4 regions of the Aminobacter sp. SR38 genome follow, and region 1 is predicted to be linked to each of the others. Evidence: riboswitches for the same ligand, from Rfam matches in the RefSeq annotation. Region 1 holds a riboswitch; each other region holds the start of a gene.
The links. Region 1 has a riboswitch for cobalamin ahead of IG197_RS11935 (ribonucleoside-diphosphate reductase subunit alpha). Riboswitches for the same ligand answer to the same signal wherever they lie in the genome.

Region 1 (3,313 bases):
GGTCTCGAGATAGGCGCAGACAGCACCCTTGCGCTTGCCGCCCTGATTGACGGCGATAGCCGTGTCGTTGGCAACCTTGAGGAACGGCACCACACCCTGGCTCTCGCCATTGGTGCCCTTGATGTGGGCGCCGAGGCCGCGCACCGGGGTCCAGTCATTGCCGAGCCCGCCGGAATATTTGGCCAACAGCGCATTGTCCTTCACCGCCTTGAAGATGCCGTCGAGATCGTCGGCGACGGTGGTGAGGAAACAGGACGACAATTGCGGGCGCAGCGTGCCGGAGTTGAACAGCGTTGGCGTCGAGGCCATGAAATCGAAGGACGACAAAAGATCATAGAACTCGATGGCGCGGCTCTCGCGATCGATCTCGCGGCCTGCCAGGCCCATCGCCACGCGCATGAAAAAGGCCTGCGGCAGTTCGAAACGCTTGCCTTTGCTGTGCAGGAAATAGCGGTCATAGAGCGTCTGCAGACCCAGATACTGGAACTGCAGGTCGCGCTCGGGCTTCAGCGCGGCACTGAGCCTGGCAAGGTCGAAACGGCCAAGTTCGGGGTCGATCAATTCGGCCTTGATGCCGGTGGCGATGAAGGCGGGGAAATAGGTGGCATAGCGCTGGGTCATTTCGGCCTGGGTGGCCTGCTCAGACCTGGCCGAGACGAAGCTCAGTGCCTCGCGCCGCAACCGGTCCAGCAACAACCGGGCGCTGACGAAGGCGTAGTTCGGTTCGGTTTCGACAAGCGTACGGGCGGCCAGGATCGGCGCCAGCGAAAGCTCGTCGACGGTGATGCCGTCATAGAGATTGCGCCTTGTCTCGGCCAGGATCGCATCCGCCGAGACGGCCTCGAGCCCGCTGCAGGCCTCGTCGACAATGCGGGCCAGTCGCGTCTCGTTCAGCGGTGCCAGGCTGCCGTCATCGGCCTTGACCTGGAGCGGCGGTGCGGCGACCTCGACCGACGTGACCTTGGCGGCAGCGCGTTCGCGGGCACGTTCCTCGCGGTAGAGCACATAGGCGCGGGCGACCTTGTGATGCTCGGAGCGCATCAGCGCCAGTTCGACCTGGTCCTGGATTTCCTCGATGTGGAAGGTGCGGCCGCTATCCGCCCGCCTGGTCAGCGCGGCGAACACCTGGCCGGCCAGTTCCTCGACGACGTCGTGGACGCGGCGCGAACCGGCGGCCACCGAACCCTCGGTGGCGAGAAACGCCTTGGTCAGCGCCACAGTGATCTTGGTCGCGTCGAACGGCGTCACCGCGCCGTTGCGCCGGATGACACGGTAGCCAGGTTCGGACGCGGTCTCGGAACCCTGGCTGAGAGCGGACGGAACGCTGTTGGTTCCGCTGGATTGAAGTGTGGAGGTCGCCGGCATCATCTTCCCCGATGGTTTGGGGGCGAAGGGCCTTGGGCGGACGCATGACGGATTTCAGCCAGCGCAAGCCGGCAGAACGCAAGCGCACCACCGGACACCCCGCCCGTGGACGTTCAGACTCGATCGCGGCAGGTCTCCTGGCTCGCAGGTCATTGCCGCTGTCTGGCCTTCCCAGCGCCCATTGGCGCCAGTGGCACTACGCGACAGCAACTCACTGCTTACAGTTGCGGGGGCAGCGCCGGCATTGCGAAATCGCGCACCGGCTTCCCTCTTAGCTCCCGAGCTGGAATCAACTCGGAAGAACCACGATGTCTACATGTAGTATGACTGACGGGTGTCGTGTCAACAGGTGGAAGAATCATTTCCACCTCATCGACCGATCAACGCCGGCGGCCGATCAATCCCTGACGTAGTCGCGCCACAGCGCCTGATAGACCGGGCATTCGGCATTCAGAGCCTCATGGCTGCCCGTGCCGACGATCCTGCTATCGTCGAGCACGACGATCATGTCGGCCGAACGCGCCGAGAACAGATGGTGCGTGACGATGATGACGAGGCGGTCGCGGCCGAAGGCCAGCAGCTCACGCTCGAGCGCCATCGCCGATTCGGCGTCGAGCGCCGAAGTAGGTTCGTCGAAAACGGCGATGTGCGGATCGCGCAGCACGGCGCGCGAAATCGCCAGGCGCTGGCGCTGGCCGCCGGAGAAGTTCTGCCCTGCCTGGACCAGTTCGGTGTCGATGCCTTTGGGCAAACCGGCGGTGAACTTGTCGGCGGAGGAAAACGCCAGCGCCTTGTCGATCTCGTCGTCGCGAAGCGGGCGCGGCAGCGACGCCTGAAGGTTCTCGCGGATGGTACCCGAAAACAGTGACGTCTCCTGGTCGACAACACCGATGCGGCCGCGCAGCCAACGCGGATTGTAGGCGCGGACGTCGATGCCGCCGATTGCCACCTTGCCGGCATGATCGCGCTCCAGTCCCAAAAGGACGCGCAGCAGGCTGGACTTGCCGGAGCCATTGCGGCCGACGATCGCCACGACGCCCGTCGCCGGCAGCACCAGGCTGACACCGTTGAGTGCCGCAGCCGTCGCCTCGGGATAGCGGAAGGTCAGATCCTCGACCGTGATCGGGCCGAAATCAGCAGCACGCAGCGCCGGGGCAACGATGGCGCGCTCCGGCTGGCGCTTGAGGAAAGCCGCGAGGGCCGAGACGGTGGCGCTCACCGAATGGAACTGGATCAGGATGCCGGCACTGGTCAGCATCGGCATGGTCGCCCGGGTGACGAGCAGCTGCAGCGCAAGCAGGCCACCGATCGTGAGATCGCCGCGCAGGATGCGCCAGCAGCCGACGAGGACGACGAGCAGCGTCAGGATCTCGCTCAGCAGGCCAAGCGTGAACGAATAGGAGTGCGAGAGGTCGAGTATGTGCCAGCGCGCCTTGATGGCTTCGGCCGACTTCGCGGACCAGCGCCCGATGAAGAAGCGCTCAACCGCATTCGACTTGATGCCGCGGATGTTGCCTACCGTTTCAGCGGTCGCCCCCTGCAGGGCGCCGTTGAGGCGGAACGAGCTGCGGCTCGCCTCGCCCAGCTGGGCATTGGTCTTGCGGGCAAAGGCGGCGAAGATCAGGGCAACGACAAAGGCCAGCAGGCAGATGAGATAGTCGTAGTACAGCGCCACGGCGAACGAGACGGCAGCACCCAACATGGTGAGGAAGAAATTCGGCGCAGCGCTCAGCATGAAGGTGGCGACACGCTGGGATTCGTTGAGGAGGTTGATCGTGCTTCCGCCTGCGGATGCCGAACTCTCATAGGGGATGCGCATGAGGCGGAAGTAGATGCGTCTCGACAGCCGGGCGGTGAACCTTGCGTCCACGTCGTTGATCAGCGAGTTGTGCCAGCGTGAGGTCATGTGCCTGATAACCGCCGCCACGATGGCGATGGCGGCGAACTG
Region 2 (3,313 bases), 1.9 Mb from region 1:
GTCAAGGATCTCAGCGGCGGCATCGACGGGCGGCTGCAACTCGATCTCGCCGACGACATGCGCGCACTGGCGCGGCTCGGCTACAGCATGCGCCCGGAATCGACGTCGTCGCCCGTGGTCATCTCCGGCACCGCCGAGCGGCCGAACCTGCACACGCTGAACGGCGCGCTGGGTGTCGAAAAGGCCGTCGGCAAGTTCCGCTTCGGAGTGACCGGCGAAGCTGTCGACGAAAGCTACAGCGACGCCGAACTGACCGACGGCACCACGCTCTCACAGAAGGACCGCGACTCCAGACTCTATACCGGCAAGGTCCGCGTCGGCTACGAGGTCTCACCGGCGTTGACGCCCTTTGGCGAGGTCGAATTCGGCCGCCGGGTCTATGACCTGCGCTTCGACACCGCCGGTTTCGAGCGCTCGTCCAAGCGTACCGGCGCCCGCGCCGGCGTCGAGATCGACATGGGCGAAAAATTCGGCGGCGAGATTTCGGCCGGCTGGATTTCGGAGGATTTCGACGACGACCGGCTGAAGACGGTTTCCGCCGCGACGATTGCCGCTGATCTCAGATGGTCGCCGATGCGCGGCACGATCGTCGGCCTGACCGGCGAAACCTTCGTCGAGGGATCGACGACCCCGGGCGACAGCGGTTCGGTGCTCTACAACGGCCGCCTCAGCGTCGAACGGCAGATCCGTTCCAACCTGACTGCATTCCTCGCCGGCGGCGTCGGCTACCGCGACTATGCCAGCTCGAACGACCACGAGCTTAGGCTCAGCGCCGAAGCGGGCCTGACCTGGTGGCTCAACCGCTACGCCGGCCTGACCGGCAAGCTGCGCCATGAGACCTTCGACAGCACCTTGCCGTTCCGCGACGCCAAGACCAACAGCGTCTTCGTCGGGTTGAAAATCCAGCGCTAACCTGCTTGGGGCAAACCGCCGATCGCGGCGGCTGCGGCCCTCAAGGCCGTCTCCCCCTGCCCCGCATAGACCTCGCTCATGATCAGCTCGGCAAGCGGCAGACGGCATCCCCAGCCATGGCGCTCGAGATCGGGCTTGTCGGCGAATTCGCTGACGTGGCCGACGCAGAGATAGGCCACCGGCACGACGTGATCGGGAATGCCTAGCAACTGCTTCAGCGCCTCGCGATCGAGGATGCTGACCCAGCCGACGCCTATGCCCTCGGCACGCGCGGCGAGCCAGAAATTCTGAACTGCGCAGACGGTGCTGAAGAGGTCCATCTCGGGATTGTGCCATCGTCCGAGCGGAGAGTTTGCCGAACGGCTGCGGTCGCAGGTGATGACCAGGTTGAGCGGGCTTTCGCAGATGCCTTCGAGCTTGAGCTTGCGGTACAGCCCCCGCCGCTCCTCGGCGATCTCAGGCAGTTCCTGCTGCCGCGCCGCAAAGAACAGGTCGCGGACCTGCTCGCGTCGTTCGCGATCTCTGATGACGATGAAGTTCCACGGCTGCATGAAGCCAACCGACGGCGCGTGATGGGCCGCCAGCAGCAGCCGCGCCAGCACATCGTCGTCGATCGGATCAGGCAGAAAATGGCTGCGAACGTCGCGGCGCGTGAAGATGGCGCGGTAAACGGCATCCTGTGCAGCGATATCGAAACAGCCTGAAGCGGCCTTCAACTGGTCAGCAAGCATCGCATATCCCCTGGCGAGCATGTCGGTTCCCTCCGCCTGACCATGCGGAGGTCGATGTCTGCCGGGCCGGTCTTCTGGCTCAAGTTCAACCCGTCTGCGGCGCCTTCCCGTTCAGGATGAACAGTGGCCTCTGCCGATACGGTCCCTCTTACAGCGTTGGGCACGCCACGGATTTGCACCGTGTTCCCGATTCTCCCGCATCGCTGCGGGCACCTGGCAGGGTATTTCTAGCGGCAGCAGCGGCCGAAAGCCATCGCACCGTGCGTCCAATCCTGACGCACGGGCGACATGTGGCTTATTTGCCCGGCTTGATCTCGCCGAGCAGCGCTTCGATGACGCCGGCCATGCTCCTGCTGAGATCGGAGCGCGACAAGGCAAAGGCAACGTTGGCTTCGACGAAACCTTCCGGCGAGCCGCAGTCGAAGGTGCGGCCGCGATAATGATAGCCGTAGAAGGACTGCATCTTCTCGAGCTTGAGCATGGCGTCGGTCAGCTGGATCTCGTCGCCGGCGCCACGCTCCTGGCTTGCCAGGATCTTGAAAATCTCCGGCTGCAGAATGTAGCGGCCATTGATGAACAGGTTCGAGGGTGCCGTGCCCTGCTTGGGCTTTTCCACCATGCCCTCGATCTCGAAGCCGGTGTGAACCGACTTGCCCTTGCCGACGATGCCGTATTTGTGCGCCTCGGCCGGGTCGCATTCCTGGACGGCGATGATGTTGTTGCCGGTCTCGGCATAGAGCTCGACCATCTCGCGCATGCAGCTCTTTTCCGACTGCATGATCATGTCGGGCAACAGCAGCGCGAAGGGCTCGTCGCCGACCAGCTCGCGCGCGCACCACACTGCGTGGCCAAGGCCGAGCGGTACCTGCTGGCGCGTGAACGAGGTCTGGCCCGGGGCCGGCTGCAACCGCTGCAGGCGCTCCAGTTGCTCGGTCTTGCCGCGCTGGGCCAGCGTATCATAAAGTTCGAACTGGACGTCGAAATGGTCTTCGATGACCGCCTTGTTGCGGCCCGTGACAAAGATGAAATGTTCGATGCCCGCTTCGCGCGCCTCGTCGACCACATACTGGATCACAGGGCGATCGACCACAGTCAGCATTTCCTTGGGGATAGACTTGGTGGCAGGCAGAAAACGCGTGCCCAAGCCCGCGACCGGAAAAACTGCCTTGCGAACTCTTTTCATTGCGTGGTCGTCCGATAGAGGGATGTATCGGACGCCAACTTTGCCACGCCCGAATTGATGAATACTGAATGCGTTCACATATTCGGCGACAGCGGGCAAGACCATTGATCACGCGATCTTGATTGTCCGAACAGCTAGGTGGACAATCCCTCAACCCGCTTTTCGTTCCCCAACGGGTCTATGGTAAACTGATTGATAACCGGCATCGGCGATGAATCGTGTTTCTGATCTCTCCAAGGAGGAAAGAATGCCCCTTCGCAAGACCGCCAAAGGCCTCCTGAGCGCCGCTGCCCTTTCGCTGGCATTGATGCTTCCGGCCGGCCCGGCGGCCGCCGAAGCCGGTTTCCAGCGCTGGGTGGCGAGCTTCCGCTCCGTCGCCGCAGACAACGGGATTTCCGGTTCGACCTATGACCGCGCCTTTCGTGGCGTGACCTCGGCTGACCCCGAAGTACTTGAAAAGGCCCGGTTCCAGCCCGAATTCACCGCG
Region 3 (3,313 bases), 1.7 Mb from region 1:
GCGATCGGCCATGGCGGCCTCGACGCTCATACCCACAGCGACTGGCTGGTCGACACAGCCTCGGCGATCCGCGCCGGCGGCGTCGACTGGGCCGTGCTTTGCGACGTCGTCGCCCGCAGGCACCTTGCCGTGCCGACGGCGGTGGCGCTGAGCTATCTGAAAGCAGAGATGTCGGTGCCGGTTCCCGACGATGTGCTGGAGCAGGTGGTCGACATGGCCGATCGCGCCGGCGCCGCCCGTATCGCTGCCTTGCTGCAGGCCAAGCCGCGGACCGACTTCAAGGGTCTGACCTGGCTGTCACGCGGTGTCGCCAAGCAGTTGCGCATGCGCAAGAAACGCGCTGTCCGTGAGCGCGAGCTGCCCGGCGTCGTCTGGCACGGTCGGCGCACACAGGCGGGCGATGGTGCGGGGCAGGTCACCCCGGCACTGGCGCAGCAGGTGCCGTTGCCGCCGGCGGCAGTTGGCGGTGCGCCTGCCGAGATCGACATCGTCGTGCGGCTGGACGTGCCGCCGGTGCGCCGTCGCATCGAGATGGAGCTGAATGGCGGCGAATGCCATTTCGCGCGGCTGCGCTATCGCAAGCTGGGTAAATCAGGCGGCCGGCTGACTTTGCGGTTTCGCGGTACCATCCGGCCGGACCAGGCGGATGGCGCGTTGGTGCTGTCGGCGCGGCCGTCGCGACAGTTCCGCGCGTGGGAGCATCCCCAGACGGTCGCCACCTATGGTGCGGTGCCGTTCCAGATCGTCTCGGTGACCGTTTCGCCGGTTCGCTGAGTTGGAGAACAGTTTGCGCTGCCTGCAGTTCCGCGCAACCTGGTCTCCAGCATCGTCGCGGCTCAGGCAAATGCCGCCCTGTATAGTCCCGGATGGCAACTTGACTTTACCTTGGCCGTCGATAGGTTGGCGCCGTCATGGTCTTCCGCCGCGAGGTGGAAGCTAAGAGGGAATCCGGTGCGAAACCGGAGCTGTCCCGCAACTGTAAGCGGTGAGCCTATTGCCCCTGTGTCACTGGCATTCGTGCCGGGAAGACGGGCGACAAGGCTAGGACCCGCGAGCCAGGAGACCTGCCTGACAGAGTGAGATTCCGTGGTCGGGGTGTGCCACAGGAATGCCGGTTCCCGTCCGGAGGCCCGTTTGCGGCTTTCGCTAGGTCTGCATTTCCGCATCCCCGCCAGGGCAGGCAGAGGTTGGCGCGGCGATGTCGGGAAGAACGGTTTCCCAAGAATATCGAAAGCTTGGGCAGACGCATTCGTCGCCTGCTGCCGTGGCATCGCGCCTCTACCTATTGTCCCGGACGCCTTCCGGGCATGGCAACGCCAGGCGTTGCGCACCCCTTTCAAGCAAGGAGAGATCATGAACATCAGACATTGGATCCTTTGGCTCGGGCTCGCCGCGGCATCCGCCATTGGCCTTGCGCCGGCGGCCGCGGAAAGCTTCACCGACGATGCCGGCCGCAAGGTCGAGCTGGAACTGCCGATCAAGCGGGCGGTGATCTTCAACCGCTACGCGGTCGAGTTCGCCCGCGCCATTGGCGCCATCGACAAGGTCGTTGGCGTCGATGCCAGCACGATGCGGGATCCGACCTACTGGCCGCAGTTCAAGGAAGCCGACATTGTCGGCCAAGGCCAGACGCAGCCCAATTACGAGGCGATCGTTGCGCTCAAGCCGGACCTGGTCATCATCCCTCGCAACGGCGTCTATGAGGAGGCAGCCAAGCAGCTCGAAGCCTTCGACATTCCGGTGCTGGTCGTCACCGCCTGGGACACGCTGCAGCATGTCGAAAACGTGACATTGTTCGGCAAGCTGTTCGACGAGAAGGAAAAGGCCGATGCGCTGAACGCCTACTACACCAAGTACATGGACCTGCTGGCCGAGCGTCTGAAGGGCGTCGAGCGCAAGAAGGTTTATCTTGAAGAGGTCCGTGATCTCGTGACCGTCACGCCCGGCTCAGGCTGGCACGACATGATCGAGGCCGGCGGCGGCACCAATGTCTTCGGCGACATCGACATCAAGAAGGAGCCATCGTCGCGCGGCAACGAAAACAGCTTCACCGTCGATCCCGAGGAGATCATCGCGCGCAAGCCCGACCTTGTAATCAAGCTGCAGCCCGGCTCCTACCAGACCATCCCGGAGGCAAAATTCGCCGAGAGCTGGAGGGCGATCGTCGCGCGCGAGGAAATATCAGGCACGCCGGCAGGGCAGGCGGGCGATGTCCGCCTGATCAACTACTACCTCGCCGGCGGATCCTCCAAGGTCACCGGCGCGCTGCAAGTCGCCAAGTGGCTCTATCCCGACCTCTTCACCGACGTCGATCCCGAGGCTGCGATGAAGGAGTGGATCGAGCTCTACCAAGGCCTGCCGTTCCAGGGCGGCATGACCTACCAGGGCACAGCCTCCAACTGATCGACCAGTACGCCGCCGCCCGTCAGGCGGCGGCGTACCCTCTCAATCCGGAGCCTTAGACCATGGACATCGCAAGCAGTGCCGGTTTGGCGCGTGGCCAATCCGACGGCATTTCCAGCCTCTACCGCCGAGCCGGCTATCGCAAGGCGGCTGTCATCCTGTGCGCGCTGCTTGTGCTGCTGCTCGTCGCCGGCGGCGTTGCCATCGTCGGCATCGCCGAGACGGGGCTGGTGACGCTGCTCATGGTCATCCTGCAAAAGGTCTCGTTCGGCCATTTCGTCGCCGAGGTCGATCCGCAGCAGGCGCGGGTGCTCGTTTATCTGCGCCTGCCGCGCGTCGTCATGGCCATGGTAGCCGGTGGGTCACTGGCATTCGCCGGTGTTTTGATGCAGGCGATCACCCGCAATCCGCTGGTTAGCCCCTACACGATCGGCGTGTCCTCGGCGGCGGCCTTCGGTGCCTCGATCGCCATCATGTTCGGCATAGGCTTCAGCGCCGCCGGGCTCTATTTCGTGCCGCTGACGGCATTTCTGTTCGCGCTCGGCTGCGCCGTGCTGGTGTTCTCCATGGCTTGGCTGCGCGGCATGGGGGCACAGACGATGGTGTTGACCGGCATTGCCCTGATGTACCTGTTCAGCGCCATGACCGCAGCCGTGCAGTTCGTCGCCACCCAGGAGCAACTGGCCCGGGTCGTGCACTGGACGTTCGGCAGCCTGAACGGCATCGGCTGGGATGCGGTTGCCGTCTCTGGTGCGGCACTGCTGGTCGCCCTGCCGCTGGCTCAGTCGCGGGCCTGGCAATTCAACGCGTTGACGAGCGCCGGCGACGACGTTTCGCGTTCGCTCGGCATCAATGTCGCGCTGCTGCGCGGCATCGCCGTCGTGCTGTCGGTGGTGGTCTCGGCGGTGGT
Region 4 (3,313 bases), 460 kb from region 1:
GTCTTCATCGTCGGCTTTCCGTCGACCACCACCCATCCCGGTAGGTCGTTGGAATCGGCACCTTCCGGCTGGCCAAATTTGAGGATTGTTTTGTTCGCCATGGTATTCTCCTCCCTTAAGACACCCCTGCATAGCCGACGCCCTCAATTCAGGCAACTTTGTTTCCTTATGATAAAGAGGCGTATTCCTAGGTTGGTGTTCTGCCACCGCCCCTTGCGGAATCAGCCCTGTCGGTGTTGATGGACGGATGTTTAGCAAGGACTCATAGATGAAGGCCAAACTGCTCGCTGCGGTGACGATGCTCGCAGTTGCCGGCTGTGCATCCCAGCCTGCCGACTATGCCACCACACTCTCCGCCAAGGATCCCAAATGGCGGTCAGCGGACTGCACGAAAGCTCGAGTTGAGGCGGCGAACTACGCAGCGCAAGAGAAAGAAACGCTGAGCGTATCGGCAGGGCTGCTGCTTGGCCCATACGGGCTCGGCATCGCCATGGCCGGTAAGGAACATCGCGCCAAGATGCGCAAGCAATTCGCCCGGAACATGCATCTGAAATGCTCGAGCAAGCCCCTTCCGGCCAGCCTGGCGAGCAGCGCGGACACCGCGAAGCGGTAACTTCAGTCCTCACTGCCAACGGCGCGCATGTGCGGCAAGCTCGTCGCGCGCCTGCTCCAATGCCTCCGGCGAAGCGTTCGCCCACGCGGTGAGCCGCCGCCGCGCACATCATCGACACCTCCGATCCTCACCTGTGGCTGTCGCGATTGCATGCCGGGCCACATTGGTGGGGTGCCCACGAAAACAGGCCAAAGCTGCTCTGCAATCATTCTGGCGACCCGCCTGGTGGCCGTTTCCAGCGTCTCACGTTGGCGGTAACTCACGACACTCGCCGGTGTCCTGGCAACGCACCGGTGGACGGCCGCTCAGATTGCCCTGAACGGGCTCGACGCCGCTTGCGATCCAGCCGCTCTACACGAGAAGTTGAACGACCGCGCCGTCCGCTCGCTGGCGTTGGTTGACCTTACGTTAGGAACCTCTAAACGACCTACAGGCTCACCTCGTCCTTACCCCACCTTGGACCACCCGAGCTTAGCGCCCGCCCTGCCCCCCCAATCAATGGGCGGGCGCGTCCCCTCGCACATCCGATGTCGCGCAGACAAGCTTATCAGCCGCGGACGCCTTCACATCGCAGCTGCGAGCTTCCCGCTTCATATCGACGCCGGTTGCCGATTTTCATGTCGATATGCCTCGGGCAGGCGCCGTTCGCCTTGTGCGGTTTGCACAGAAGGCAGCCGGCCCTGGCATTCCTGGGCTTATTCCGCTTGTGGTGCATGTCCATCTCCGGTCTCTACCGGTGCGCCCCGATGGCGCACGGTCATGATCGGAAGGGCTGCTTGGCAATCGTCGTCCATCGCCGGACCATGTGCAGCAACACCAAGCGATCGCAAGGCAGCGCATTGCTGGCCTAGGTACTTGTCCATCGACAACCCTTGACTTGCGTCTGCCCGCATATAGCTTGCCGCGCGGTTATGGTTCTTCTGCTTTCGGGCGGAAGCTAAGAGGGAATTCGGTGCGAAACCGAAGCTGCCCCGCAACTGTAAGCGGTGAGCCGCATTGCCGATTGTGTCACTGGCCGACGGCCGGGAAGGCAGGCAATGAGCCGAGACCCGCGAGCCAGGAGACCTGCCTGACCGAGTGATGTTTCGTGGGCGGGGTGTACCACCGGAGCGCAGGTTCGTGCAGGCGGCGCTATCGGCCATCGCCTTTCACCAACATGCGTTGCGACAATCCCGACCGCAGTCAGGCCAGGGATCGATCGTTTGCACAATACCGAAGTTGAGACCGCGCAGTCCCAGGCCAGACGTGCCATCGTGCTCGTCGCCAGGTCGGCCTTTGCTGCCGCGCCCTACAGGCAGATGCAGCAGCTCTGTGATCTCGCCGCGGCGTTGCCCGGCGTCGATCACACCAGCTTCGGCTTCACCGAACAAGGCACGCCGTCGCTGCGCGAGGCGCTTGCGGCACTTCGCCAGCAGGATTTCTCCGATATCCTCATCCTGCCGCTGATGCTGCCGATCGAGCCCAGCTTCAATGCCTGGCTCACCAAGTCGCTGCGCCGGTGGCAGGCCGAGGACGCGGCACCTTGGCCGACGGTGCGCATCGCGCGGGGCCTCGCCGAAAGCCCGCTGCTGGCTGCAATGATGGCCGACCTCGTCACCGGCGCCGACGCGACGCCGCCCATCCCGCCGCTCGACAGGCTGGCGCCGGAGGGCTCGCTCGTGCCGGCGCAGAAACGCCGCGTGCTGGTCTGCCAGGGCGGCCCGTGCAATGCCGCCGGCGCGGACCTGATCTGGGGCCACCTGCGCAACCAGCAGGACCGCCAGAAGCTGCGCGTGACCGGCGACGGCACGATGAGCGCCAAATCGACCTGCCTTGGCCCCTGTAACCTGGCACCGGTGCTGCAGGTCTTTCCCGAAGGCACCTATTACGGCGGGGTCACCGAGGCCGCCGTCGACCGCATAGTCACCGAACATCTGCTCGGCGGCGCGGTGGTCGACGACTTTGCCTACCACCCCACCGGCCGCAAGCAGGTGCTGCGGTGAAGGCCCATTGAAAACAAGGGGGATCGTGTCGTTCCGCCACCATCTGCTTTTCGCCCCTGCCTTTTGTCGGCCTGGACAGCGACATGCTGTTCTGCCGTGAACCTGATCTGGCACTGGAAGTTGCTGCGGCCGCCCTTCGGCTCCGTCGACGTCAAGGGCATGTGCACATATGGCCGCGACGACCGATCCTCGGGACGGTTATTGGCAGGCGCCGTCCCGGACTTTGGGCGTCGACTACGACCTGGTGCCGATGATCGAGACCACCGTCGACAAGGCTGGGGTCAAAGCGAGCTAATATGGCGGCCTCGTCGTGGTTCGGCGAGAAGACCGTATCCTCGGCTACTCGGCTGTTTCGAGCGTTCGGTGGCAGCAAAGCTCGCGCCCAATGTCAGCCATCGTGTCGAGGCGGGCCACGGGGTCGTTTCCGCCCGGGGAAGCGAGCTGTGGGACAGTTCGCAGGCCTGCCTGTCGCTGGCCATGCCGGGCAGCGGCCTGACGATGCGCACCTTGTCGGCACCGCACAACTTTCCGCACCACCTGTTCGACCCGATTCCGGCCGAACAGCAACGCTTGCCGTTGTCGATCGTCCACTATCACGACGTCTTTACCAGGCACGGCGCGCAATCCGCTGCTCAACGGATCGACGGATGTTCCCGCCGATATCCGCCACTGGCTGGAAGCCAAGGCTGAAACGCTCAGCAGCGGCAGCGGCGCCTGG

Region 2: linked by a shared signal. The riboswitch ahead of bluB (5,6-dimethylbenzimidazole synthase) and the one ahead of IG197_RS11935 (ribonucleoside-diphosphate reductase subunit alpha) in region 1 are both predicted to bind cobalamin.
Region 3: linked by a shared signal. The riboswitch ahead of IG197_RS20245 (ABC transporter substrate-binding protein) and the one ahead of IG197_RS11935 (ribonucleoside-diphosphate reductase subunit alpha) in region 1 are both predicted to bind cobalamin.
Region 4: linked by a shared signal. The riboswitch ahead of IG197_RS09605 ((2Fe-2S) ferredoxin domain-containing protein) and the one ahead of IG197_RS11935 (ribonucleoside-diphosphate reductase subunit alpha) in region 1 are both predicted to bind cobalamin.

Annotation. Positions count from the first base shown of each region.
Region 1 is NZ_CP062112.1:2,431,237-2,434,549, forward strand. Features, by position in the region: gene IG197_RS11935 (ribonucleoside-diphosphate reductase subunit alpha) at 1-1,365, opposite strand, end outside; cobalamin riboswitch at 1,475-1,688, opposite strand; gene IG197_RS11940 (peptidase domain-containing ABC transporter) at 1,763-3,313, opposite strand, start outside.
Region 2 is NZ_CP062112.1:4,304,556-4,307,868, reverse strand. Features, by position in the region: gene IG197_RS21050 (outer membrane beta-barrel protein) at 1-912, shown strand, start outside; gene bluB (5,6-dimethylbenzimidazole synthase) at 909-1,643, opposite strand; cobalamin riboswitch at 1,690-1,875, opposite strand; gene galU (UTP--glucose-1-phosphate uridylyltransferase GalU) at 1,939-2,826, opposite strand; gene IG197_RS21035 (lytic murein transglycosylase) at 3,074-3,313, shown strand, end outside.
Region 3 is NZ_CP062112.1:4,124,252-4,127,564, forward strand. Features, by position in the region: gene IG197_RS20240 (nucleotidyltransferase family protein) at 1-774, shown strand, start outside; cobalamin riboswitch at 896-1,087, shown strand; gene IG197_RS20245 (ABC transporter substrate-binding protein) at 1,354-2,403, shown strand; gene IG197_RS20250 (iron ABC transporter permease) at 2,466-3,313, shown strand, end outside.
Region 4 is NZ_CP062112.1:1,970,691-1,974,003, forward strand. Features, by position in the region: gene IG197_RS09595 (cupin domain-containing protein) at 1-101, opposite strand, end outside; gene IG197_RS09600 (hypothetical protein) at 269-613, shown strand; cobalamin riboswitch at 1,509-1,701, shown strand; gene IG197_RS09605 ((2Fe-2S) ferredoxin domain-containing protein) at 1,816-2,595, shown strand; gene IG197_RS36645 (hypothetical protein) at 2,765-2,890, shown strand; gene IG197_RS09610 (hypothetical protein) at 2,959-3,285, shown strand.